Regions from separate parts of the Rhizobium sp. 01N48 genome, predicted to be linked through region 1. Evidence: predicted binding sites of a transcription regulator. Region 1 holds the regulator's gene; the other holds the start of a gene.
What was found. Region 1 encodes HrcA, which represses chaperone genes, less so after heat shock. Its sites were predicted from a motif close to GTTAGCACTCNCNNNNNGNGAGTGCTAAC; they were not measured.
Positions count from the first base shown of each region.

Region 2: the regulator HrcA is predicted to act here: its motif matches at 2,484-2,512, upstream of groES (co-chaperone GroES).

Region 1 is NZ_JBFTQT010000003.1:533,625-549,055, reverse strand. It holds gene ubiE (bifunctional demethylmenaquinone methyltransferase/2-methoxy-6-polyprenyl-1,4-benzoquinol methylase UbiE) at 1-320, opposite strand, end outside; gene mutM (bifunctional DNA-formamidopyrimidine glycosylase/DNA-(apurinic or apyrimidinic site) lyase) at 470-1,375, shown strand; gene AC1DOG_RS09100 (enoyl-CoA hydratase) at 1,406-2,179, shown strand; gene rpsT (30S ribosomal protein S20) at 2,371-2,649, shown strand; gene dnaA (chromosomal replication initiator protein DnaA) at 3,503-5,053, shown strand; gene AC1DOG_RS09085 (saccharopine dehydrogenase family protein) at 5,187-6,269, shown strand; gene fhuF (siderophore-iron reductase FhuF) at 6,324-7,088, opposite strand; gene gcvA (transcriptional regulator GcvA) at 7,215-8,099, opposite strand; gene AC1DOG_RS09070 (DMT family transporter) at 8,313-9,230, shown strand; gene hemW (radical SAM family heme chaperone HemW) at 9,443-10,645, opposite strand; gene rdgB (RdgB/HAM1 family non-canonical purine NTP pyrophosphatase) at 10,654-11,298, opposite strand; gene AC1DOG_RS09055 (VOC family protein) at 11,309-11,713, opposite strand; gene rph (ribonuclease PH) at 11,872-12,588, opposite strand; gene hrcA (heat-inducible transcriptional repressor HrcA) at 12,772-13,860, shown strand; gene AC1DOG_RS09040 (GFA family protein) at 13,863-14,297, opposite strand; gene grpE (nucleotide exchange factor GrpE) at 14,517-15,137, shown strand; gene AC1DOG_RS09030 (PIN domain-containing protein) at 15,226-15,431, opposite strand, start outside.
Region 2 is NZ_JBFTQT010000003.1:105,767-114,377, reverse strand. It holds gene AC1DOG_RS06905 (hypothetical protein) at 1-299, opposite strand, end outside; gene groL (chaperonin GroEL) at 433-2,073, opposite strand; gene groES (co-chaperone GroES) at 2,130-2,426, opposite strand; gene chrA (chromate efflux transporter) at 2,847-4,274, shown strand; gene AC1DOG_RS06885 (TIGR01459 family HAD-type hydrolase) at 4,393-5,241, shown strand; gene AC1DOG_RS06880 (bifunctional riboflavin kinase/FAD synthetase) at 5,300-6,286, shown strand; gene AC1DOG_RS06875 (DMT family transporter) at 6,291-7,193, opposite strand; gene AC1DOG_RS06870 (DUF3311 domain-containing protein) at 7,777-7,974, shown strand; gene mctP (monocarboxylate uptake permease MctP) at 7,964-8,611, shown strand, end outside.

The sequences.
Region 1 (15,431 bases):
ATCGATCCGTTGATGTCGAGCACGGTCGAGTGCGCCATCCGGTTCGAGGCTTCGATGATGCGGAATGCGATATCGCCCGTGCCGCCGGCCACGTCGAGTGTCTTGTAGCCGGGCTCCTTGCGCGGGTTCAGCGCCGCGATCATCGCATCCTTCCAGACGCGGTGCATGCCGACCGACATGACGTCGTTCATGATGTCGTAGCGCTTGGCGACCTTATGGAAGACTTCGTTGACGAGGCCCTGCTTTTCGCCGCCTGAAACTTCGCGGAAGCCGTATGATGTTTCCATGCCGCCGTCGGCGGAGGTGCGGCTGTCTGACATCGAATACTCCAATCTCTTAAATCAACGCGGCGACCATAGCGAAATCAGGCAGGCAACGCTATCTGTGGGCAACGGTCCGGTCCGCGACACCATGGCGCTATAGCGCACATCGCGGGCGGTTGAAACATGTTCGATATAGATGGGTTAAGATGCCGGAATTGCCAGAAGTCGAAACCGTCAAACGCGGCCTCGCGCCCACCATGGAGGGCGCGCGCATCGTCAAATTGGAGCTCAGGCGAGGGGATCTTCGCTTCCCGTTTCCTGAGGCCTTCGGCGAAAAGGCATCCGGCCGCACCATCGTCTCTCTCGGCCGCCGCGCCAAATATCTGCTGATCGATCTCGATAGCGGTGCCACCATCATCGCCCATCTCGGCATGTCCGGCTCCTTCCGCATCGAGGCCGGCCCGATCGCCGAAACCCCCATCTCCGAAACGCCGGGCGATTTCCATCTTCCGCGCTCCAAGGATGAAAAGCACGATCACGTGATCTTCCATCTGGAGGGGCCGTCGGGCGTTAGCCGCGTCATCTATAATGACCCGCGCCGCTTCGGCTTCATGGATATGGCCGATCGCACCGCGCTCGACATCAATCCCTTTCTCTATGGGCTCGGCCCGGAGCCGACAGGCAATGCGCTGAGCGCCGCCTATCTGGCCGAGCGCTTCAAGGGCAAGGCGCAGCCGCTGAAGAGCGCGCTGCTCGACCAGAAGAACATTGCCGGCCTCGGCAATATATATGTGTGCGAGGCGCTGTGGCGCTCGCACCTGAAGCCGACGCGCGCTTCGTCCACGCTGGTGACGCCGACCGGCAAGCCTACAAAGCAGCTCGACCTGCTGGTCTCCTCGATCCGCGACGTCATCGCCGACGCCATCAAGGCGGGCGGCTCGTCGCTGCGTGATCATATCCAGACGGATGGCTCGCTCGGCTATTTCCAGCACTCCTTCTCCGTCTATGATCGCGAAAGGCAGCCTTGCCGGACGCCCGATTGCGGCGGTACCATCGCCCGCATCGTTCAGGCCGGGCGCTCCACCTTCTATTGCCCCACCTGTCAAAAATAGCCTGGGCATTGGCCCGACCGGGAGGAACGCATGTCTTATGAAACGCTGATCGTCGAAACCCGTGGCGCCGTGGGCCTGATCACGTTGAACCGCCCGCAGGCGCTCAACGCCTTGAACTCGACGGTGCTGAAGGAACTGTTGCAGGCTTACGCCGCATTCGAGGTCGACGACGCCATCGGCGCCATCGTCCTGACCGGCTCCGAGCGTGCCTTCGCCGCCGGTGCCGATATCAAGGAAATGCAGCCGCTCGACTTCGCCGATGTCTATCGTCGTAATTTCCTCGGCGGCTGGGACGATGTCGCCAAGGTGCGCAAACCCGTCATCGCCGCCGTCAGCGGCTTCGCGCTCGGCGGAGGCTGCGAGCTCGCCATGATCTGCGACTTCATCATCGCGTCGGAGACCGCCAAGTTCGGCCAGCCGGAAATCACGCTCGGCGTCATCCCCGGCATGGGCGGCTCCCAGCGCCTGACGCGCGCCGTCGGCAAGGCCAAGGCGATGGACATGGTGCTCACAGGCCGCATGATGGATGCGGCGGAAGCGGAACGGGCAGGGTTGGTATCGCGTGTGGTGCCCGCCGATCGTCTGCTCGATGAAGCGCTGGAGGCCGCGGCCAAGATCGCCTCGCTCTCGCGCCCCTCGGTGCTGATGGCCAAGGAGGCCGTCAACCGCGCTCTGGAGACGACGCTGGAGGAAGGCCTGCGCTTCGAGCGCCGCCTGTTCCACAGTCTCTTCGCGACGGAAGATCAGAAGGAAGGGATGACAGCCTTCATCGAAAAGCGTAAACCCGCCTTCAAGAACCGCTGAGCCCTGAAGAGAAAAGGCGACGGTTCCTTGAAAATGCGCGTTGACGCCGGTCGGCTTTAGGGTTATATGCCCGCCCAAGGTTCGGGAAGCCAGTCCGGTTTCCCGATAATACTCCCGCATTGCTGTGTAGGAAGTGGCTGCAAGGCCCGCGGCGGTAGCGGAATTTGTTCGAATTCTTGAGAGAGGCATCCATGGCCAATACAACTTCGGCGAAAAAAGCGACCCGCAAGATCGCCAGCCGTACCGACGTCAACAAGGCTCGTCGCTCGCGCGTTCGCACGTTCGTTCGTCAGGTCGAAGAAGCACTCGCAGCTGGCGATGCTGCCAAGGCCAAGGAAGCTTTCCAGGCCGCGCAGCCGGAACTGGCCCGCGCAGCAAGCAAGGGCGTCCTGCACGCCAACACGGCATCCCGCAAGGTCTCGCGCCTCGCAGCTCGTGTGAAGGCTCTGTCGGTCGGCGCGACCGCTTAAGCTTCCGTTAATAAAGACAGCTATATGATTAGCCCGGCAACTTTGTCGGGCTTTTTCGATTCCGCGAATTGCCCGAACTGTGGTTAATTTGGCGACGATTTCGTGTCTGGCAAATGACACAAAAAAATGAGTGATTACAAGGGCTTGTGCCAGGTTGTTCCTGAGCGAAGAGACTCAGACCTTCCCTTGCGGCGTCTAAAACGAGTCAAGAAGCTTTTTTCTTTTTTTCTTTTTATGCGTGTCAAAATAGCCGGTTTCCTGAATCTCCTTGATTCAAAAGCGATTCTTTTTTTGCTCCAGTGCAGCGCCCTAAATCTGCCGCAGGAGTCAACCGGCTACGCTTAATTTTGGCGAAATATGCCCGTTGATCTCGACCCCCGATCCTGCCTAAATGCCTCCCAACAAGGGGCTCGGACATCACCTGTTTTAAGGCTTGGTCTGAAACTGCCACGTCGGCAGGACGATGCTTTAGTGTCTTTTGTTGCGGAAGTTTCGACCTCCGGATTTTCACGCACTGATGCAGATTGGACTGCGGCTGTGGCTGCCGCGGAACGGGATCATCTGTGCGCGATTTTTGAGGGCTGCACGCAGCGCGTGCGATCCTAATGAAGAGAAAAAGCATACGCAGGCAGGCTGGTGTTCGTTGGACGAGGAGCGGACACCTAGGAGACAAGAAGCAATAAGACCGCATGAAGCGGTTGGCTTCGCCTCCAACAGTCGCCTCTCGTTAAGAGGCACGCGTTTGAGTGAACCGGCCGACGGCAGAGCATGAGGGTGATGCTGTCAGGTCATAAGCGGGGAAATGATCGGGCGACCAGGATTAGGTCGGCCGATGGAACTATAAGGCGGCAAGATGCACATGAATTCGATGGCGGCGAGTGCTTTGGACAACTCGGACAAGGTATCTCAGACGTTAGGCTCTATTTGCCCAGACGCGGCGGGGGAAAAGGGAGACATGAAGAATGATGGCATACTTTTTGAACGAGCAAGTGCACGCCTGAAGGCGCAGGTCGGTCCGGATGTCTATGCAAGCTGGTTTGCACGACTGAAGCTCCATTCCGTCTCCAAGAGTGTCGTACGGCTGACGGTCCCAACAACTTTTCTGAAGTCCTGGATCAACAATCGCTATCTCGACCTGATCACCGGCATCTTCCAGGCGGAAGACGCTGAAATCCTGAAGGTCGAAATCCTGGTTCGCACGGCAGCGCGCGCAATCAGCAAGCCGGAAGAAACGGCGACCCAGGAGCCGGTATCGTCCGTCGCGCCGATCCGTCGCCCGGTCGCTCAGCAGGCCGGCCAGATCGTCCAGCAGGCTGTTTCGGCAGCGTCTGCGGCGCGTCCGGCGACCTCTGGCCAGCCGCTCTTCGGCTCGCCGCTCGATAACCGCTTCACCTTCGACACCTTCGTCGAAGGCAGCTCCAATCGCGTCGCTCTCGCGGCCGCAAAGACCATTGCCGAAGCCGGTCAGGGCGCAGTGCGCTTCAACCCGCTCTTCGTTCATTCCACGGTCGGTCTCGGCAAGACCCATCTGCTGCAGGCGATCGCCAATGCAGCCGTACAGAACCCGCGCCAGCTGCGCGTCGTCTACCTGACGGCGGAATACTTCATGTGGCGTTTCGCAACCGCGATCCGCGACAATGATGCGCTGACGCTGAAGGACTCGCTTCGCAACATCGACCTTCTGATCATCGACGACATGCAGTTCCTGCAGGGCAAGATGATCCAGCACGAGTTCTGCCATCTGCTGAACATGCTGCTCGACAGCGCCAAGCAGGTCGTCGTCGCAGCCGACCGTGCACCCTGGGAGCTGGAATCGCTCGACCCGCGCGTTCGTTCGCGTCTGCAGGGTGGCGTGGCGATCGAGCTTGACGGCCCGGATTACGAGATGCGTCTCGAAATCCTCCAGCGTCGCCTTGAGGTCGCCCGTGGCGAAGATCCGTCGCTGGAAATGTCGACCGAGCTGCTCAACCACGTTGCCCGCAGCATCACCGCCAGCGGCCGCGAACTGGAAGGCGCCTTCAACCAGCTGCTCTTCCGTCGCTCCTTCGAGCCGAACCTGACGGTCGAGCGCGTGGACGAGCTTCTCGCCCACCTGGTCGGCTCCGGCGAGCCGCGCCGCGTGCGTATCGAGGACATCCAGCGCATCGTCGCCCGTCACTACAACGTGTCGCGCCAGGAGCTGGTCTCGAACCGTCGCACGCGCGTCATCGTCAAGCCGCGCCAGATCGCCATGTATCTGGCCAAGACCCTGACGCCGCGCTCCTTCCCGGAGATCGGTCGTCGCTTCGGCGGACGTGACCACACGACCGTGCTGCACGCCGTGCGCAAGATCGAGGAGCTGATCTCAGGTGACAGCAAGCTGTCGCACGAGATCGAGCTGCTGAAGCGCCTGATCAACGAGTAGTCGCGATCATAGCATCGAAATTAAGCGGCCGGGAGCGATCCCGGCCGTTTTCTTTTATGCGCTGTTTATTTTATACAGCCCTTTCAAGCATACGCGCGGCTGGAGGAAAACGCCGCGCCTTGGGAGGATATACATGAGCTTTACGAAAATCGCCGTACTCGGTCTGGGCAAGGTCGGGCGGCTGGCCGCCACGCTTTTGCATGAAGGCGGCTTCGAGGTTACGGGTGTGGACGCGCAGCTGCCTGTTGGCGAGGTGCCGTTCAAATGCCATAGCGTCGATATCTCCGACCCCGCCGTCATCGGTGAATTGCTGTCGGGTGTCGATGCGGTGCTGTCGTGCCTGCCCTATCACCTGAACATCGAGCTGGCGCGCGCCGCTCATGCCGCCGGCATCCATTATTTCGATCTGACGGAAGATGTGCCCACCACCAACTTCATCATCGAGCTGTCGAAGACCGCGCGTGGCCTGATGGCGCCGCAGTGCGGGCTGGCCCCAGGCTTCGTCGGCATCGTCGGCTCAAGCCTTGCCGATGGCTTCGACCGCTGCCGCTCGATCCGCATGCGCGTCGGCGCCCTGCCGCAAAATCCGACGGGCCTCTTGGGCTATGCCTTCAACTGGTCGCCGGAGGGTGTGGTCAACGAGTATCTGAACGATTGCGAAGTGATCGAAGGCGGCGTGCGCAAGCTGGTGTCGCCGATGGAGTGGCTGGAGACCATCTACGTCGAGGGCGTGAAGCTTGAGGCGTTCACGACCTCGGGCGGTCTGGGCACCATGTGCGACACGCTGCTCGGCAAGGTCGAGAACCTCGACTACAAGACCATGCGCTATCCCGGCCACATGGATCTGATGAACTTCTTCTTCCACGAGCTTCTGATGCGCGACAAGCGCAAACTAGCCGGCGAGATCCTGACGGAAGCCAAGCCGCCCGTCGATGACGATGTCGTCTATGTGCATGTGGCCGCCGAAGGCACCGAGCGCGGCAGCCTGCGCCGCAAGGAGTTCGTGCGCGCCTATTACCCGATCGAGATCGCTGGTGCCCGCCGCACGGCGATCGCCTGGACAACCTCGGCATCGGTGGTCGCCGTCATCGAGATGGTTCGTGACGGCCTGCTGCCCGCAACCGGCTTCCTGCACCAGGAGCACATCCCGCTCGACATGTTCCTGAAGACCCCGACCGGCAGCCTCTTCAAGACGGGTGCGTCCCGCAGAGCCTGATCGCTGCTCGCATCTCAACACATCGCCGCTCTCAGAGCGGCGGTGTGGACACCGCTATTGCGGATTGCGCTGGCTGGGCAGTGCGCAGCGATTGCCGCAGCTGGCGACCCCGGGAAGCATGTAGCGCAGGCAGCAGAGCTTGCGCCGCTGGATCATCTGCCCGTCTTCCTCGACCTGTCTAACGCTGCCGCAGAGCGGGTTCGGCCCGCCATCCGGCAGGCACCCACGCACGAAGAGCGGCAGGTCGGGAGCGGAGCGCCCGCCGCCCTCGCTATCGGTCAGCCGCAGTGTATAGTCGATGTAGACGGCGGCGTTGTTCCACAGGAGCTTGGCCGAGAGCCCGCAGCGCTTCAAGCGCTCGACGGCCATGTTGAGATGGCCGGACATCAGCGGCCCGACCACGGAAAATTCGTCTCCGCTCGTCTCTTCGCCGATCATGCCGCGATGGGAAACGCCGAAGGCGCGTGGTAGCCCGTCCTCGGTGAGCGCGATCGTCATCTCATCAAACGCCACCGGCAGCACCTGGCCAGCCAGGCGGCGGGCGAGCAGGTAGGGAATGCTGATCCCGGCGAAGTAATAGAGCGACCACATGGAGACGACGGCGCGGCGATCGGTACCTTTGGTGACCTCGGCGTACCGGTCGATCGCCCGCTCGAAACCGCCATCCTCGAAGAATGTTGCGAGGGCGACGCCACCGGCCAGCTCATACGCCAGCATCATCTTCTCGCGGCACCAGGCGTGATCGCCGGAAAAAGCGTGGGACAAGCCGATCGGCTGCGGGAGCCCGGGCGCCGTCCGCGCGATCTGTTGAACTGCCATGACTGAGGTTCGGCCTTGCCTGTATGCGTCTTAATCCTGACTATGATAATCAGCAAATACGCGGCAGGAAAGTGTTTTATGAGTGCCGGTGTCCACTTTTTCGGCCGGTTGCGAAGTAAGCCCGGATTACCGCTGCGCTTCGGAAAGCAGCCAGCGGCGGAAGGCGGCCGCTGCCGGCCGCTCCAGCGCCTGGCCGGGATAGACGAGATGGAAGGCGAGCCGGCTGGCGACGCCCACGGGGAAGGGGGCGACGAGCTGGCCTTCTTGCAGTTCAGTCGTTACGAAGGAGCGCCGCATCAGCGCGAAACCGAGCCCCGCCTTCATCGCCTCGTAGGCGCCGTTGCCGTGCATGAAGACGGGGCCACGGGCGGCATCGACATTGCTCGCGCCCGCCGCTTCCAGCCATAGCTGCCAGTCGTGACGGTAGACGTCGTGGATGAGCTGGAACGGCGCCAGCGCATCGGGCGATGGATCCGGGCCGAGCTCATCGGCAAGCTTCGGCGTGCAGACCGGCACCAGTTCGTCATCCACCAGCCGCTCGCTGACGAGCCCGTCATAGCCCCCGAGCCCGTGACGGATGGCGAGGTCTATGCCGTCGCGCTGAAAATCCATCACCCTGTGCGAGGCGCTGATGCGCACGTCGATCTCCGGGTTCAGCGCTTCGAAGCGCGAGAGCCGCGGCACCAGCCAGTAGGTCGCAAAACCCGCGGTGCATGTGACGTTCAGCACCGTGCCGCGGTTTCGCGCCGTGATCGCCGCCGTCGCCTCGCGCACCAGCCGAAAGGCCGCCCGCAACGTCGTGAAATAGTCGGCACCCTCTGATGTCAGCGCCAGCGCGCGCGTCTTGCGCTCGAACAGCCGCACGCCGAGCGACGTCTCGAGATCGCGGATCTGCAGGCTGACGGCGCCCGGCGTCACATTGAGTTCTCGCGCGGCAAGCGTCATGCTCAAATGCCGGGCGGCGGCCTCGAAGGCGCGGAGCGCCGAAAGCGATGGAAGAAAATCACTCATGCTTTAGCTCAGCTCAATCATGAAACGAAAAAGACTCGTTTGTCGCATGGCTCTGACCGCCATAGTATATGCATCAAGGCGATCATTCCAAGTCAGAGCTTGATCGCAACGGATAAGAATAACTCGACAGACGATAACAAGCCGCGCAGGAATCGGGTGGCGCAGGTCGACGCCGAGCGCTAAGCCGGTCATGCCGCAAAAGGGAGAGAAGCGATGCAGCAGAGACAGATGGGCCTTGCCGAATGGGGAATGTTGCTGGTGCTGTCGCTGCTCTGGGGCGGCTCCTTCCTCTTCAACGGCATCCTGGTGAAAACCCTGCCGCCGTTCACCATCGTCACTGGCCGCGTGCTGATTGCCGCCGTCGCGCTGAACCTGATCGTACGCGCAACCGGCCACGCCATGCCGCGCGACGGAAAATCGTGGGCGGCCTTCTTCGTGATGGGCCTGATCAACAACATGATCCCCTTCTGCCTCATCGTCTGGGGGCAGACCCATATCGCCAGCGGCCTCGCCTCGATCCTCAACGCCACCACGCCGCTCTTCGGCGTCGTCGTCGCGCATCTGTTGACGGCGGATGAGAAGATGACCGGAAACCGCCTGCTCGGCGTCATCGTCGGCTTTGCCGGCGTCGCCTACATGATCGGCTTCGATGCGCTGCGCGATCTGGGAACCAACGTGCTGGCGCAACTCGCCGTTCTCGGCGCCGCACTCTCCTACTCTTTCGCTGGTATCTATGGCCGCCGCTTCCGCCAGATGGGCATGGCGCCGCTTCTCCCCGCCGCCGGCCAGGTCACCGCCTCCAGCGTGCTGATGCTCCCCATCGCCCTCGCCGTCGATCACCCCTGGACGCTCGCCGCCCCCTCTATGGAGACCTGGATGGCGCTTTTCGGCCTGGCGCTGCTCTCGACAGCGGTCGCCTACGTCCTCTTCTTCCGCATCCTCGCCACCGCCGGCGCCACCAACCTCATGCTCGTCACCTTCCTCATCCCCGTCAGCGCCATCCTCTTGGGCGCCGCCATCTTGGGCGAGCAGTTGCAGGCCAAGCATCTGATTGGCATGGCGATGATCGCGATCGGTTTGGCTGCGATCGATGGGCGGTTGTTTGCGCGGGTGCGGAGGAGGGTGGTGTGAGCGCGGGAGTTATTTACAAAACAATAGGATAGGGCAGAGCCCGGAGCCCCCTCATCCGACCCTTCGGGCCACCTTCTCCCCGCAGGGGAGAAGGGGAGGTTGGCGCGAGTGGCTGGCCACGAGTCTCTTCTCCCCAACGGGGAGAAGGTGCCGGCAGGCGGATGAGGGGGCCACTTGCGTAAACCTCTCCAGAGGCCCCACCACCCCCGAAATCAACAAGCCAGATCAGCCACCACCGAATCCAGAATCAGCATCCCCGACGGCGTGCAGCGGATGCGCGAGTTGCCGATCCGTTCGATAAACCCGTGTTCCAGTAAAAATTCTTCGCGCTTCGGATCCGGATCGCGGCCGGAGAGCTGCTGCCAGCGGGCGAGATCGACGCCTTCGGTGAGACGCAGCCCCATCAGGAGCAGTTCGTCGGCCTGCTCGTCATAGCCGAGCTGTTCCTGGTCGAGCACACCGTGGCCGTCGCGCTCCACGAGCTCGAGCCAGGCTTCCGGCTTGCGCTCGGTGGCGGTGGCGAGCTTGATGGGGCCGCGTGTCAGCCGGCCATGCGCGCCGGGGCCGATGCCGGCATAGTCGCCGTAGCGCCAGTAGGTGAGATTGTGGCGGCTCTCGGCGCCCGGGCGGGCGTGGTTGGAGACTTCGTAGGCGGGCATGCCCTCGGCGGCGGTGATTTCCTGTGTTGCCTCGTAGAGCAGCGCCGACTGGTCGTCGTCTGGCACCACGAGCTTGCCCATCTTGTGCAGTCCGAAGAACGGCGTGCCTTCTTCGATCGTCAGCTGGTAGAGCGACAGGTGGTCGACGGCGTAGGAGATCGCTTGCTTGAGCTCGCGCTCCCATTCCTCCACCGTCTGCTTCGGACGGGCGTAGATCAGGTCGAAGGACATGCGCGGGAAGATCTCGCGCGCCAGCTTGATTGCCTTCAGCGCATCCTCGACATCGTGCAGACGTCCGAGGAACTTGAGGTCGCGATCGTTCAGCGCCTGCACGCCAAGCGACACGCGGTTGACGCCGGCGGCGCGGTAGCCGCGAAAACGCTCGGCCTCGACGCTGGAGGGGTTGGCCTCCATGGTGATCTCGATACCATCGGGCATGTGCCATTCCCTCGCGATGCCGTCGAGAATGGCCGAGACCGTCGATGGGTTCATCAGCGAGGGCGTGCCGCCGCCCAAGAACACGCTGGTCACCGTCTTCGGGCCGCTCAGCTGCCGCATCGCCGCCATCTCTTTCAGGAAGGCGGCAGTGAAGCGCTCCTGGTCCACAGGCTGGTGGCGCACATGGCTGTTGAAGTCGCAATAGGGGCACTTGGCGGCACAGAACGGCCAATGCACGTAGACGCCGAAGCCGGGCTCGCCGGTATCGGGCAAAAGAGATGCATAGCGCGTCAGGTTAGGCTGTTCCAAAGTGTCCACGATCGCTCTTAGGCGTTAAGGCAGGTTTCGACGAAGATCTTGAAGGCGCGGGCGCGGTGCGAAAGAGCCTCAGCGTCGCCCGGCTTCCAGCCGTGCTTCTCTTCCGCGCTCATCTCGCCAAATGTGGTGTCGTAGCCCTCGGGTTGAAAGACCGGGTCGTAGCCGAAGCCTTCCGTGCCGCGCGGCGGCCAGGCGACGAAGCCTTCGACTTCACCGCGGAACATCTCCGTATGCCCATCCGGCCATGCCAGGCAGAGCACGCTGACGAAGCGCGCGGTGCGCTGCTGCGGTGTGGTGGCACCCTTTTCCTCGAGAGCCGTTTCGACCTTCTGCATCGCCATGGCGAAATCGCGCGTGCCGTCGGCCGTCTCCGCCCAGTTGGCGGTGTAGACGCCAGGCGCGCCACCGAGCGCGTCGATCACGAGGCCGCTGTCGTCGGAGAGCGACGGCAGGCCGGAAGCCTTGGCGGAAGCCAGCGCCTTGATCGCCGCGTTTTCCTCGAAGGTCGTGCCGGTCTCATCCGGCTCCTCGAATTTCAGTTCGGCTGCCGATTTCGCCGAGAAGCCGAAAGGACCGATCAGGTCGGCGATCTCGCGTATCTTGCCGGCATTGTGGCTGGCAACGACGATGGTGCGGGTATCGAGCTTGCGCATGAGCGGTCCTTCAAAGATTCCAAAGTTTGGGTTCGGCGCATTCCAGGCTGTTGCCGTCAGGATCGCGGAAATAGATCGATCGCGCCCCGTTCGGCCGGCAGAAATCGCTTTCGATGGAAACGCCCGCTTTGTTGAGCTTTTCCGCGATCAAGTCAATCGCTTCCGCACTCATCCGGAAACACGCATGCCCCGCGCCTGTCGTGCCATGCGGCGGAACCGGCAGCGCGTCGGAAGAGGGCGGCTTGATCGTTTCGTGGCGGTTGAAGATCAGGAGAATGCCCGGGCCGCAGCGGAAGAAGACGTGCCGGTTGTCATGGCGCAGAACCTTCTCGAGGCCGAGAACATCCCGATAGAAGCCTTCGGCGGCATCGAGGTCGTCGACATAAAGCGCGGTTTCAAGAATGCCGTCGATCATGCTGTCATTCTCCGGGCGCCAAAGACCCTCTCTGGCCTGCCGGCCATCTCCCCCACAAGGGGGGAGAACCGCTGGGCGCGCCCGCCTGCGTCAATCGAGGCTCGGCGGTGCCGCTAGGTTAAGCCCTCCCCCTTGGGGTCTTTACTAGGTCAAACCCCTCAGGCAATCGCCGCCTTCTGCATCTCCACCAGTTCGGCAATGCCGTTCTTGGCAAGCGCCATCAGCGCGCCGAATTCTTCCTCGCTGAACGGGGTGCCCTCGGCCGTGCCCTGGATCTCGACGATCCCGCCCGAACCCGTCATCACGAAGTTCGCGTCCGTCTCGGCTGACGAGTCCTCGAGGTAATCGAGATCGATGACAGGCTGGCTGGCGAAGACGCCGCAGGAGATCGCGGCGACGTGGTCCTTCAGGACCCGCTCGACCTTGATCATGTTGCGGCTTTCCATCCACTTCAGGCAGTCGTAGAGCGCGATCCACGCACCGGTGATGGATGCCGTACGCGTGCCACCGTCTGCCTGGATGACGTCGCAGTCGAGCGTGATCTGGCGTTCGCCAAGTTCCTTGAGATCGACCACGGCGCGCAGCGAGCGGCCGATCAGGCGCTGGATTTCCTGGGTGCGGCCACCCTGCTTGCCGGCGGCGGCCTCGCGCTTCATGCGGTCGCCGGTGGCGCGCGGCAGCATGCCGTATTCTGCGGTGACCCAGCCCTTGCCGGTGTTGCGTAGCCACGGTGGCGTCTTTTCTTCAAGGCTCGCCGTGCACAGCACATGCGTGTCGCCGAATTTCACCAGACAGGAGCCTTCGGCGTGCTTGGAAAAGTTGCGCTCGAAGGTGACCTTGCGCATCTGGTCGGTTTTTCTGCCTGATGGCCGCATCCTAATTCTCCTCGGTGCACGGGGCCGGGAACGCGGGCGCGATCCCAGGCTTCATCCTATGTGCGGGTCTGTTGTTGACCGCTTCTACGATTGGCGGCGCCCATTTGCAAATTCCCTTTTGCGCGCACGGGGAGATTGGCTATATTTTGCGGCATCATTATCAGCATGGGTGCGCAAGGCTTAATGGAATTCAGGTCGTCGACGATTTCGGACGCCGTTGCCGCGCTGGACGAACGCTCCAAGGAAATCTTCCGTCGCATCGTCGAGGGCTATCTGGAGACGGGCGAGCCGCTGGGCTCGCGCAATCTTTCGCGCATCCTGCCCATGTCGCTGTCGCCGGCCTCGGTGCGCAACGTCATGAGCGATCTGGAAGAGCTCGGCCTCGTCTATTCCCCGCATGTCAGCGCCGGCCGCCTGCCCACGCAGGTAGGCCTGCGCTTCTTCGTCGATGCCTTCATGCAGGTCGGCGATCTCTCCGCCGAGGACCGCGCCAATATCGACCGGCAGGTGCGGGCGGAAAGCCGTGACGGCCCGATGGAAGCGATGATGAACGAGGCAAGCCGCATGCTGTCGGGCATGTCGCGCGGTGCGGGCCTCGTCATCACCTCCAAGAGCGATCCCGTGCTCAAGCACGTCGAGTTCATCCGCCTGGAGCCCACCAAGGCGCTGGCCGTTCTCGTCGGCGATCACGACCAGGTCGAAAACCGCATCATCGAACTCCCCGCCGGCGTTACCTCCTCGCAGCTCACCGAAGCCGCGAACTTCCTCAACGCCCACATGACCGGCCAGACGCTGCCCGAGCTGCGCAGCCAGCTTGGGCGCCTCAAGGCCGATGTGCGCCACGAGCTCGACGCGCTGTCGCAAGATCTGGTGGAGCGCGGCATCGCGGTCTGGTCCGGCAGTGCGGATGAAGGCAAGCCGGCGCAGCTCATCATCCGCGGCCGCGCCAATCTCTTGGAGGGGCTCGGAAATCCCGATGATCTTGATCGCCTGCGCATGCTGTTTGACGATCTGGAAAAGAAGGACAGTCTGCTGGAGTTGCTGAATCTTGCCGAAAGCGGCCCTGGCGTGCGCATCTTCATCGGCTCGGAAAACAAGCTCTTCTCGCTCTCCGGCTCCTCGCTGATCGTCGCGCCCTATCGCGACGAGGACGACCGCATCGTCGGCGCCGTCGGCGTCATCGGCCCGACGCGGCTCAACTATTCGCGCATCGTACCGATGGTCGATTACACCGCCCAGCTCATGGCAAGGCTCTCGCGCCCGTCCAAATAGCGCTATTCCGGCAGCTGCACGCCGGAGCCGCCCATCTCCGCAGGCATGTCCTTGAACTTCGGCAACCCGTCCTTCACGTGCAGGATGGTGTCCTCGTAGTTCACATGCATGGTCGGCTTGTAGTCGAGATCGGGGATCACAGGCGCATAGACATCGGTTACGCCCCAGAGCGGATGCTCGCTATAGAGATGCCCGCCGCAGGTGTCGCAGAACTTGCGCACGCTGTAATCGGTTTTCTGGAAGCTCTCGACATGCTCGCCACCCTTGGTGACGCGAACCGCCTGTGGCTGCCAGAGCGTGAAGGTGTTGATCGGCCCGGCCGACCAGTGCTGGCAGGAGCGACAATGGCAATAGCCCATCGCGACTGGCGTGCCGGTTACGGTCAGTTCCACGGCACCGCAAAAGCATTTCCCGACATAGACGTTTTCGTCGGCCATCTCAGCACCTCCCAGGTTGAGAGATGAGTGTGGCACCGTATTAGGTTTTGCGAAAGTAAGAATGACATGTGGCTGCCGTCTCGCTGTCGCTTTCATATGCGGTCGTCACGGGCCGAACATGCCTGTGTTTCCGACCTTCTTCGTCACGCAGACTTGATTTTTGATGTTCAAAGTTCGATATCGGGCACATCCAAAAGCCACCAATGACCGGAGAACGTCATGACTGACGAGACGACGAAGAACGGACCTGACGCAGCCGCGGAAGAAGCCGCAGCCGACGCCGCCGCAAACGTCGAGAACGAGACCGCAGCCGAGCCCGATCCGATCGAGCTCCTGAAGGCTGAGAATGCCGAGCTGCGCGACCGCTATCTGCGCCTCGCCGCCGACATGGACAATCTGCGTCGCCGCACCGAGCGCGAAGTCAAGGACGCCAAGTCCTATTCCGCAGCCGGCTTCGCCCGCGATATGCTGGCTGTCTCCGACAACCTGCGCCGCGCGCTCGACGCCATCCCGGAAGAGGCCCGCGCTGGCGCCGATGCCGGCCTGACGACGCTGATCGAAGGTGTCGAGATGACCGAGCGCTCGATGCTGTCGACGCTGGAGCGCCACGGCGTGCGCAAGCTGGAGCCGGTCGGCCAGAAGTTCGACCCGAACTTCCACCAGGCGATGTTCGAAGTGCCGAACCCCGACGTGCCCAACAACACGGTCGTCCAGGTCGTCCAGGCCGGCTATTCCATCGGCGAACGCGTCCTGCGCCCCGCCATGGTCGGCGTCGCCAAGGGCGGCCCGAAGATCGTCGAAGCCGAAACCAACTCGGTCTTCGACCAGAAGGACGCCTGATCCAATCGGGCCCGCTTTCTAAAACTGTTCGACAATCAGCAACCGGGTGCCAAAAGCCCCGGTTGTTTTCAGTTTGCGGGGGGGGCAGTCACGATTTCGGATCGGCTTTGTCGTCAGGACCAGGATCGCTGGAGTCTCGCTTCTGATCGCGGTCGCGAACATCCTGCATTTGCCGCTGGTAGTCAGACTGTTCCCCCGCCTCTCGAAAGGGCCGGTCGATCAGGCTTTTCGCCAGTTGTGGGCGTCCGCTCTGCCGAATGCTCTCACGAAGATCTTCCGCACTCGCAATCAGCC
Region 2 (8,611 bases), 430 kb from region 1:
GCCTGAACGAAGCGCCGAACACAGCGCGAATCTATAAGTTTTTTTGCAGAAACGGCAACGGTTTTTAACACGCAGGCATACCCGCGCATCCAGTCATTAATGATCAAAAATAGCGGAAAGGTTGATGAAACCACTGCTAAATAATGCGAAATTGATAGAGTTGCGGGCGTTTCCCGTCTCTGACGGCAACCATTGGCACGAAAACTCGATTGCTGCGAGAATTTGACCCGTCGGTAAAAAACGCCCGTCGAGCAAGCTTCACGAAAGCCTCGCCAAACGACGAGGCCGGCAGGTGCCATGATTATACGTTTCATCAGGCGGTTGAAAAATATCGGGGCGAATGTGAGTACGAATCACAAAACGAAAAGGGCGACCCGAGGGCCGCCCTTCCGTAACCTGAACCGGTTGGCTCAGATGTAAAACCTTTCGGTCTTACATCATGTCCATGCCGCCCATTCCGCCCATGCCGCCAGGCATGCCGGCAGGAGCGTCCTTCTTCGGCAGCTCGGCGATCATGGCTTCCGTGGTGATCAGCAGCGAAGCAACCGAAGCTGCGTTCTGCAGAGCCGTACGAACGACCTTGACCGGGTCGACGATGCCCATGGCAATCATGTCGCCATATTCAGACGTCTGGGCGTTGTAGCCGTAGTTGTCTTCGTTCTTCTCAAGGATCTTGCCAACAACGATCGATGCTTCGTCACCGGCGTTCTCGGAGATCTGGCGAACCAGCGACTGCAGAGCGCGACGGATGATGTTGACGCCAGCTTCCTGGTCGTCGTTTGCACCCTTTGCGGTGATCTTGGAAGCCGAACGGAGGAGGGCAACGCCACCACCAGGTACGATACCTTCCTGAACAGCAGCGCGCGTCGCGTTCAGAGCGTCGTCGATGCGGTCCTTGCGTTCCTTGACTTCGATTTCGGTCGAGCCGCCAACGCGGATGACGGCAACGCCGCCAGCGAGCTTGGCAAGACGTTCCTGCAGCTTTTCGCGGTCATAATCGGAAGAGGTTTCTTCGATCTGAGCCTTGATCTGAGCAACGCGGCCTTCGATGTCGGACTTGGCGCCAGCGCCGTCGACGATCGTCGTGGTTTCCTTGGAGATCGAAACCTTCTTCGAACGGCCGAGCATGTCGAGCGTTACGGATTCGAGCTTGATGCCGAGGTCTTCGGAGATGACAGTGCCGCCCGTGAGGATAGCGATGTCTTCCAGCATGGCCTTACGGCGATCGCCGAAGCCAGGAGCCTTGACGGCAGCGATCTTCAGGCCGCCACGCAGCTTGTTGACGACGAGCGTAGCAAGAGCTTCGCCTTCGACGTCTTCAGCGATGATGAGGAGTGGCTTGCCGGTCTGAACGACGGCTTCGAGAACCGGGAGCATCGCCTGCAGGTTCGAGAGCTTCTTCTCGTGGAGGAGAATGTAAGCGTCGTCGAGGTCGGCGACCATCTTTTCCGGGTTGGTGACGAAGTAAGGCGACAGGTAGCCGCGGTCGAACTGCATGCCTTCGACGACTTCGAGTTCGGTTTCAGCGGTCTTGGCTTCTTCGACGGTGATGACACCTTCGTTGCCGACCTTCTGCATGGCTTCAGCAATGTCGTCACCGACCTGCTTGTCGCCGTTTGCGGAGATCGTGCCGACCTGGGCAACTTCAGCCGAGGTGGAGATCTTCTTTGCCTTGGCCTGCAGGTCCTTGACGACTTCGAGAACGGCGAGGTCGATACCGCGCTTCAGGTCCATCGGGTTCATGCCGGCAGCAACTGCCTTGGCGCCCTCGCGAACGATTGCGCGGGCCAGAACGGTAGCCGTCGTGGTGCCGTCGCCAGCGATGTCGTTGGTCTTCGAAGCAACTTCGCGGACCATCTGGGCGCCCATGTTTTCGAACTTGTCTTCGAGTTCGATTTCCTTGGCGACCGATACACCGTCCTTGGTGATGCGCGGAGCGCCGAAGGACTTGTCGATAACGACGTTACGACCCTTCGGGCCGAGGGTTACCTGCACTGCGTCAGCGAGGATGTCGACGCCGCGCAGCATCTTTTCGCGCGCAGAGCGGCCGAACTTTACTTCTTTAGCTGCCATTTTGAGAACTCCTGAAAAGGGGTGTCAGCGAACTGAGATGGATGGGAACCGGCTGATTAGCCGATGATGCCCATGATGTCGGCTTCCTTCATGATCAGAAGGTCTTCGCCGTTGATCTTGACTTCGGTGCCGGACCACTTGCCGAACAGAACGCGATCGCCAGCCTTGACGTCGAGAGCGACGACCTTGCCGGACTCGTCACGAGCGCCGGTGCCGACGGCGACGATTTCGCCTTCCTGCGGCTTTTCCTTGGCGGTGTCAGGAATGATGATGCCGCCCTTGGTCTTTTCTTCGGACTCAACGCGGCGAACAACGACGCGATCGTGAAGGGGGCGGAAGTTGGTGCTTGCCATTGTCTAATCCCTCGATCAAATGACACTCGCAGGCCGGTATGGCCCACACGGATGGGTGTTAGCACTCTACCTTGGTGAGTGCTAGCGACCTGCATTTAGGAGCGGCCATCTGGGGAGTCAAGGGAAGCTGTCGTAATTTTCCGACGCCCCGTGTCTATAGCCGTTTGATGGCAAAGTTGTGAACCTGCCGCGCGCCTGTGGAGGCGGGGAAAACGCTTCGATGGTTAATGCCGGAAAGGGCAGGGGCCGTCCGCATCTCCCGGCGCCGAGCTTTGTCATAAACCCGTGTCCGGAATTTGCGAAATGCCAACAGGCAGCGCCGTCTCGGCCACGCCGCCGGGCCGGGATTGTCCAGCCTCGATACGGGTGATATCGAGCGACAGGGGCAGCCGGCAGAGGTCGGCAAAAGGGTGGATATATATGAGCGTGGACGGAGCGGTGATGGCGGATGACAGCGTGGCATCGGTGCCGTTTGGCGAAGCCGTCCGCGTGTGGGCCAGGATCGGCTGTCTGAGCTTCGGCGGCCCCGCCGGCCAGATCGCCCTGATGCACCGTACCATCGTCGACGAAAAGCGCTGGATCTCCGAGGATCGCTTCCTCCACGCGCTGAACTACTGCATGCTTTTGCCAGGCCCCGAGGCGCAGCAGCTCGCCACCTATATCGGCTGGCTGATGCATGGCGTACGTGGCGGCATCCTCGCCGGCCTGCTCTTCATCCTGCCCGGCTTCGTGGTCATGCTGGGGCTATCCGCCCTCTACGCCGTCTTCCAGGAAACGACCTGGCTTCCCGCCCTGTTTTTCGGCCTAAAGGCCGCCGTCCTTGCCGTCGTCGTCGAGGCGCTGCTGCGCCTTGCCCGCCGCGCGCTGAAAACCCGCGCGCATTATTACATCGCCGGCGCCTCTTTCCTGGCGCTGTTCATGCTGAACGCGCCGTTCCCCATCGTCGTCATCCTCGCCGGCCTGACCGGATTTGCGCTGCACCGCTACGCCAGCCGCCACGCGCCGACGAAGGAAGCCCAAGCCCAACTCAACACGAAATCGCCCCGCCGCCTGCCCACGTTTACGACCCACGCTATCGCCCGGCCGCTGCTGGTCCTCGTCTTCTGGATCCTGATCTGGCAGGCGCCGTTGCTGCTCGTCCGCAATCTGCACGCGCCATCCGATCTCATTGCCGAGGCGCTGAGCGGCGAGACCAATGTCTTCGGCGCGCTCTTCATCTTCTTCTCCAAGATGGCGGTCATCACTTTCGGCGGCGCCTATGCGGTGCTCACCTATGTCGCGCAGGTCGCCGTCGGCCATTATGCCTGGCTGCAACCGGGCGAGATGCTGGATGGCCTGGCGCTGGCCGAGACCACGCCCGGCCCGCTGGTTCTCGTCCTCTGTTTCGTCGGCTTCCTCGCGGGCTACCGTAACCCGCTTTTCATGGCGCCGCTGATGGGCGGCGCGCTCGGCGCCACGCTGGTTGCCTGGGCCACCTTCGTCCCGAGCTTCGTCTGGATCTTCGCCGGCGCGCCCTTCGTCGAGAAGCTGCGCGACAATGCCGGTCTGTCGGCGGCTCTATCGGCCATCACATCAGCCGTCGTCGGCGTCATCCTCAATCTGTCTCTCTGGTTCGGCCTGCATGTGCTCTTCGCCGAGGTCGGCCGGATCGCACTTCTGTCGCGCGGCGCGGGCCTCCCCATCGTCAGCCTCGCCTGGCCGCAATGGGCCACGATCGATATCGCGGCGCTGGCGATCTTCGTGATCGCGTCCGTCCTGCTGTTCTACGTGAAGATGGGCATGGTGAAGGTCTTGGGCCTTTGCGCCGTGGCTGGTCTCGCCATAAAGGGCGCCGAACTGCTGCTTTGAAGGCCGCAAGAGCGCACCGGGTCGCAAGAATTTCATCGTTCTGCATTGCAAAATTTCTTGCCATCGCGGCGGGGCTTTGCGATGTCAGCCCTCATCGAATGAAAACCGGGACTTTGAAATGGCGCAGCGCATCGAGAATTTCGCAGAGATCACCAGCCACTATGATGCGGTGTTCTGCGATGTGTGGGGCGTGTTGCACAACGGCGTTTCGCCGTTCCCGAAGGCCGCTGCAGCGCTGCAGGCCGCGCGCGAGGCCGGCCTGACGGTCGTACTGATCACCAATTCGCCGCGCATCGCGCCGCTCGTCGTCGATCAGCTCCGCAACATCGGCATTCAGGATGAAGCCTATGATCGGATCGTCACCTCCGGCGACGTTACCCGTGGCCTGATCGCCGAGGGCCCGAAGAAGGTCTTCCTGCTCGGCCCGGATCGCGACATCGCCATCATCGAAGGCATCGGCGTCACCCGCGTTTCCGCCGAGGAGGCCGATTGCGTCGTCTGCACCGGCTTCTTCGACGATGAGACCGAGACGCCTGAGGATTACACCGACATGCTCAAGGCCTTCCAGGCCCGCGACGTGCCGCTGATCTGTGCCAACCCCGACTTGATCGTCGAGCGCGGCCACAAGATGATCCCCTGCGCCGGCGCCATGGCCGCCTATTACGATCAGCTCGGCGGCAAGACCCGCATCGCCGGCAAGCCGCACAAGCCGATCTATGACGCCGTGCTCTCGGTTGCCCGCGAAATGCGTGGCGATCTCAAGATGGACCGCATTCTGGCGATCGGCGACGGCATGCCGACGGATGTGCGCGGCGCCCTCGATTACGGTCTCGATCTTCTCTATATCAGCGGCGGCATTCATGCGGCCGAATACACGCTGAACGGCGAGACCGACGAGGCGATCCTCACCGCCTATCTCGAACGCGAGAAGGCAACGCCGAAGTGGTGGATGCCGCGACTGGCCTGAGCCTTCGCGCACCTGAAGCCGCCTTGCCTAAGCCCGAAGCATCAGTAAAGTCTGCCCGATGACCGTCTTCCACCGCAACGAAACCCGAGAGCCCTTGCCCGATCACCTGCACGGTGGCGTGGTCGCCATCGGCAATTTCGACGGTGTCCATCGCGGTCATCAGTCGGTGCTGGAGCGCGCGCTCGAGATCGCCGAGGCGCGTGGCGTTCCAGCCCTCGTTCTCACCTTCGAGCCGCATCCGCGGACGGTCTTCAATCCGCAGACACCGGTCTTCCGCCTCACGCCTGCGCCGCTGCGTGCCCGCATCCTTGAGGCCATGGGCTTCGGCGCCGTCATCGAATACCCATTCGACCGCGAATTCTCGCAGCGCTCGGCTGACGATTTCATCCACTCGATCCTCAAGGATTGGCTGGCTGCATCCGAGGTTGTCACCGGCGTCGATTTCCATTTCGGCCGCGGTCGCGAGGGTGGCCCGGCCTTCCTCATGGACGCCGGCAACAAATACGGCTTCGGCGTCACCCTGATCGACACCTTCCGCGATGAGAACGCCGACGTGGTCTCTTCCAGCCGCATCCGCGCGCTGCTGAAGGAGGGCGAAGTCAGCGAGGTCGCCGGCCTGCTCGGTTATCACTACACGGTCGAATCCGAGGTGATCGGCGGCGAAAAGCTCGGCCGCCAGCTGGGCTTCCCGACAGCCAACATGCGCCTGCCGGCCGAGGTCGAGTTGAAGCCCGGCATCTACGCCGTCCGCTTCCGCTTCGAGGATGGGTCGATGCACGACGCCGTCGCAAGCTACGGCCGCCGCCCGACGGTCACCGACAACGGGGCGCCGTTGCTCGAGACCTTCGTTTTCGATTTTTCCGGCGATCTCTACGGCCAGATCTGTTCCGTCTCCTTCTTCTCCTACCTGCGCCCCGAGCTGAAGTTCGACGGCCTCGAACCGCTGGTCGAGCAGATGAACCGCGACAAGGAAGAGGCGAGGGCGGTCCTGTCAGGCATCCAGCCGATCAGCGAGCTCGACCGCAAACTCTGCGGCCTCGTCTGAAGCTTCATTCCTCTTCCGCATTGCGTTGAAGCAATGCCGCCACCGGATCCTCCGGCTCGATCGTCACGATCACGATCGAGAGAAAGATCAGCGCCGCCCCGACGCAGGCCATCACAGGCGGCCGCTCCAGCAAGACAAGGCAGGCGCCGATCGCGCCGAATATGCTCTCGCCGGACACCAATACCGCCGCCTTCGATGCCGGCACATGACGTTGCGCATAAGTCTGCAGCCCGAAAGCCGCCGCCGTCGAGAGAATGCCTAACATCGCCAGTTCCGGCGCCGCCCGCCACATCATCTCGCCCGTCAGCGGCTCCAGCAGCGGCGCCACCGGCATCAACAGCAGCGCGGCGATCGCGAATTGCACGAAGGCCGAGGTGAACGGCCCGCCATGACGCCGGGCGTGGCGCCCGAGCAGCACCATCCAGAACGCGTAGAAGACGGCGGATACCAGGCAGGCAATATCGCCCGTGTTCAGCGCCGCGAAGCCGCCGATCCCATCGGCCATCAGCCCGATGCCGGCAAGTGTCAGGCAGGCCGCGAAGACACCCAGCCGCCGCGTCGTCTCGCCGAAATAGACCCATGCCACGACAGGCGTGAGCACGGTGGCGGTGTTGACCAGGAAGCTCGCATTGACGACCGTGGCGTTGACATAGGCCGTCTGCTGTATCGCGATCGCCACGGTGAAGGTGAGCGCAACACGAATGATGCTTTTCGTCCACCCCGCGCTGCGGCGTTCATTGCGCTCGACGACCGCCAGCGGCAGCATCACCAGCGCCGCGATCAGGCAGCGCAGCATGGTGACCGACAGCGGGCCGATATGCGTGAGCACCGTCTTCTGCGCGATATTGCCGAAGCCCCAGAAGGCGGCGGCGAGGATCAGCGAAATATAGGCGCTTCGCTTCGACATGGCGGTTCACACCACGACCAGGTGGTGCGCCGCCCGCAAACCGGGCAAGATGTCGCCGCGCGCCGCATGATATGGAAAATCATCCATCGGCATGCCCTCCCGAAAAGAGATCGAGCCGAGGATGCCATAAGGGTATCGAGCGCTTGCGGTCGACGGCAGCCGCCGCCGCCCGCAAGCGTCGCCCCTCAAACACCCTGTCTGCTATTTGGATCTGCTACTTGGTATTGTTGGGATAGCGCCGGTCACTGCCGCGGTCGCTATCGATCACATGTTTCATCCGCGCCCTCTCGCTGAAAACAGGCAACGCTTCGCGCGCGGCGATTTCGCCACGAGCCACTGCCTGCAACCACGTACGTCAGATTGAAATCAACTTATAGTATATTAGCAATATTTGAATTGAATGTGAAGGCACGCGAGGAAAGCGGCGAGGCGAGGGAGCCTCCGCGTCCGACGCGCGCTTGCCCGCTCACGAACTGTGTCTTTTTCGCGGCAGAGATGCTTGCCGAGCGAGCCGGCTGGCATATCTCATCTATCTGATAAGACGCGGATAAGCCGCGCCCGATCCGCGAAAGGCACTCTCCCCATGGACAAAAGATTTGGAACGGCGGCCTGCTGGCTGCTCATCATTCCCTATATCGGGCTGCTCTGGGTCCCCTTCTACAATTTCCACGATCCGGTTCTTTTCGGCTTCCCCTTCTTCTACTGGTATCAGCTCCTCTGGGTGCCGATCACCGCCTTCCTGACCTGGATCGCCTACCGGAGCATGCGCAATGACGACTGATCTCAACGTCACGGCGCTCAGCGTCTTTATCTTCTTCTTTGTCCTCGTCACCGTCATGGGCTTCGTCGCGTCGCGTTGGCGCCGGCCCGAAACCATGGCGCATATCGACGAATGGGGCCTCGGCGGCCGCTCTTTCGGCACCTGGATCACCTGGTTCCTGGTTGGTGGCGATTTCTACACCGCCTACACCGTCATCGCCGTTCCGGCGCTCGTCTACACCGTCGGCGCCTACGGCTTCTTCGCGCTGCCCTATACGATCGTCGTCTACCCCTTTGTCTTCATGGTCATGCCGGTGCTCTGGAAGCGGGCGCGGGACTTCGGCTATGTCACGGCCGGCGACGTCGTCCATGGCCAGTATGGCTCGCGCGGGCTGGAGCTTGCGGTTGCAGCCACAGGCGTCATCGCCACCATGCCCTATATCGCCCTGCAGCTCGTCGGCATGACGGCGGCGCTGAAGGCGCTTGGCCTGCACGGGGAGGTGCCGCTCGCCATCGCCTTCATCGTGCTGGCACTCTACACCTATTCGGCGGGCCTCAGGGCGCCGGCACTGATCGCCTTCGTCAAGGACATCATGATCTATATCGTGGTGATCGCCGCCGTGGCGCTGATCCCCTCGAAACTCGGCGGCTACGCCAAT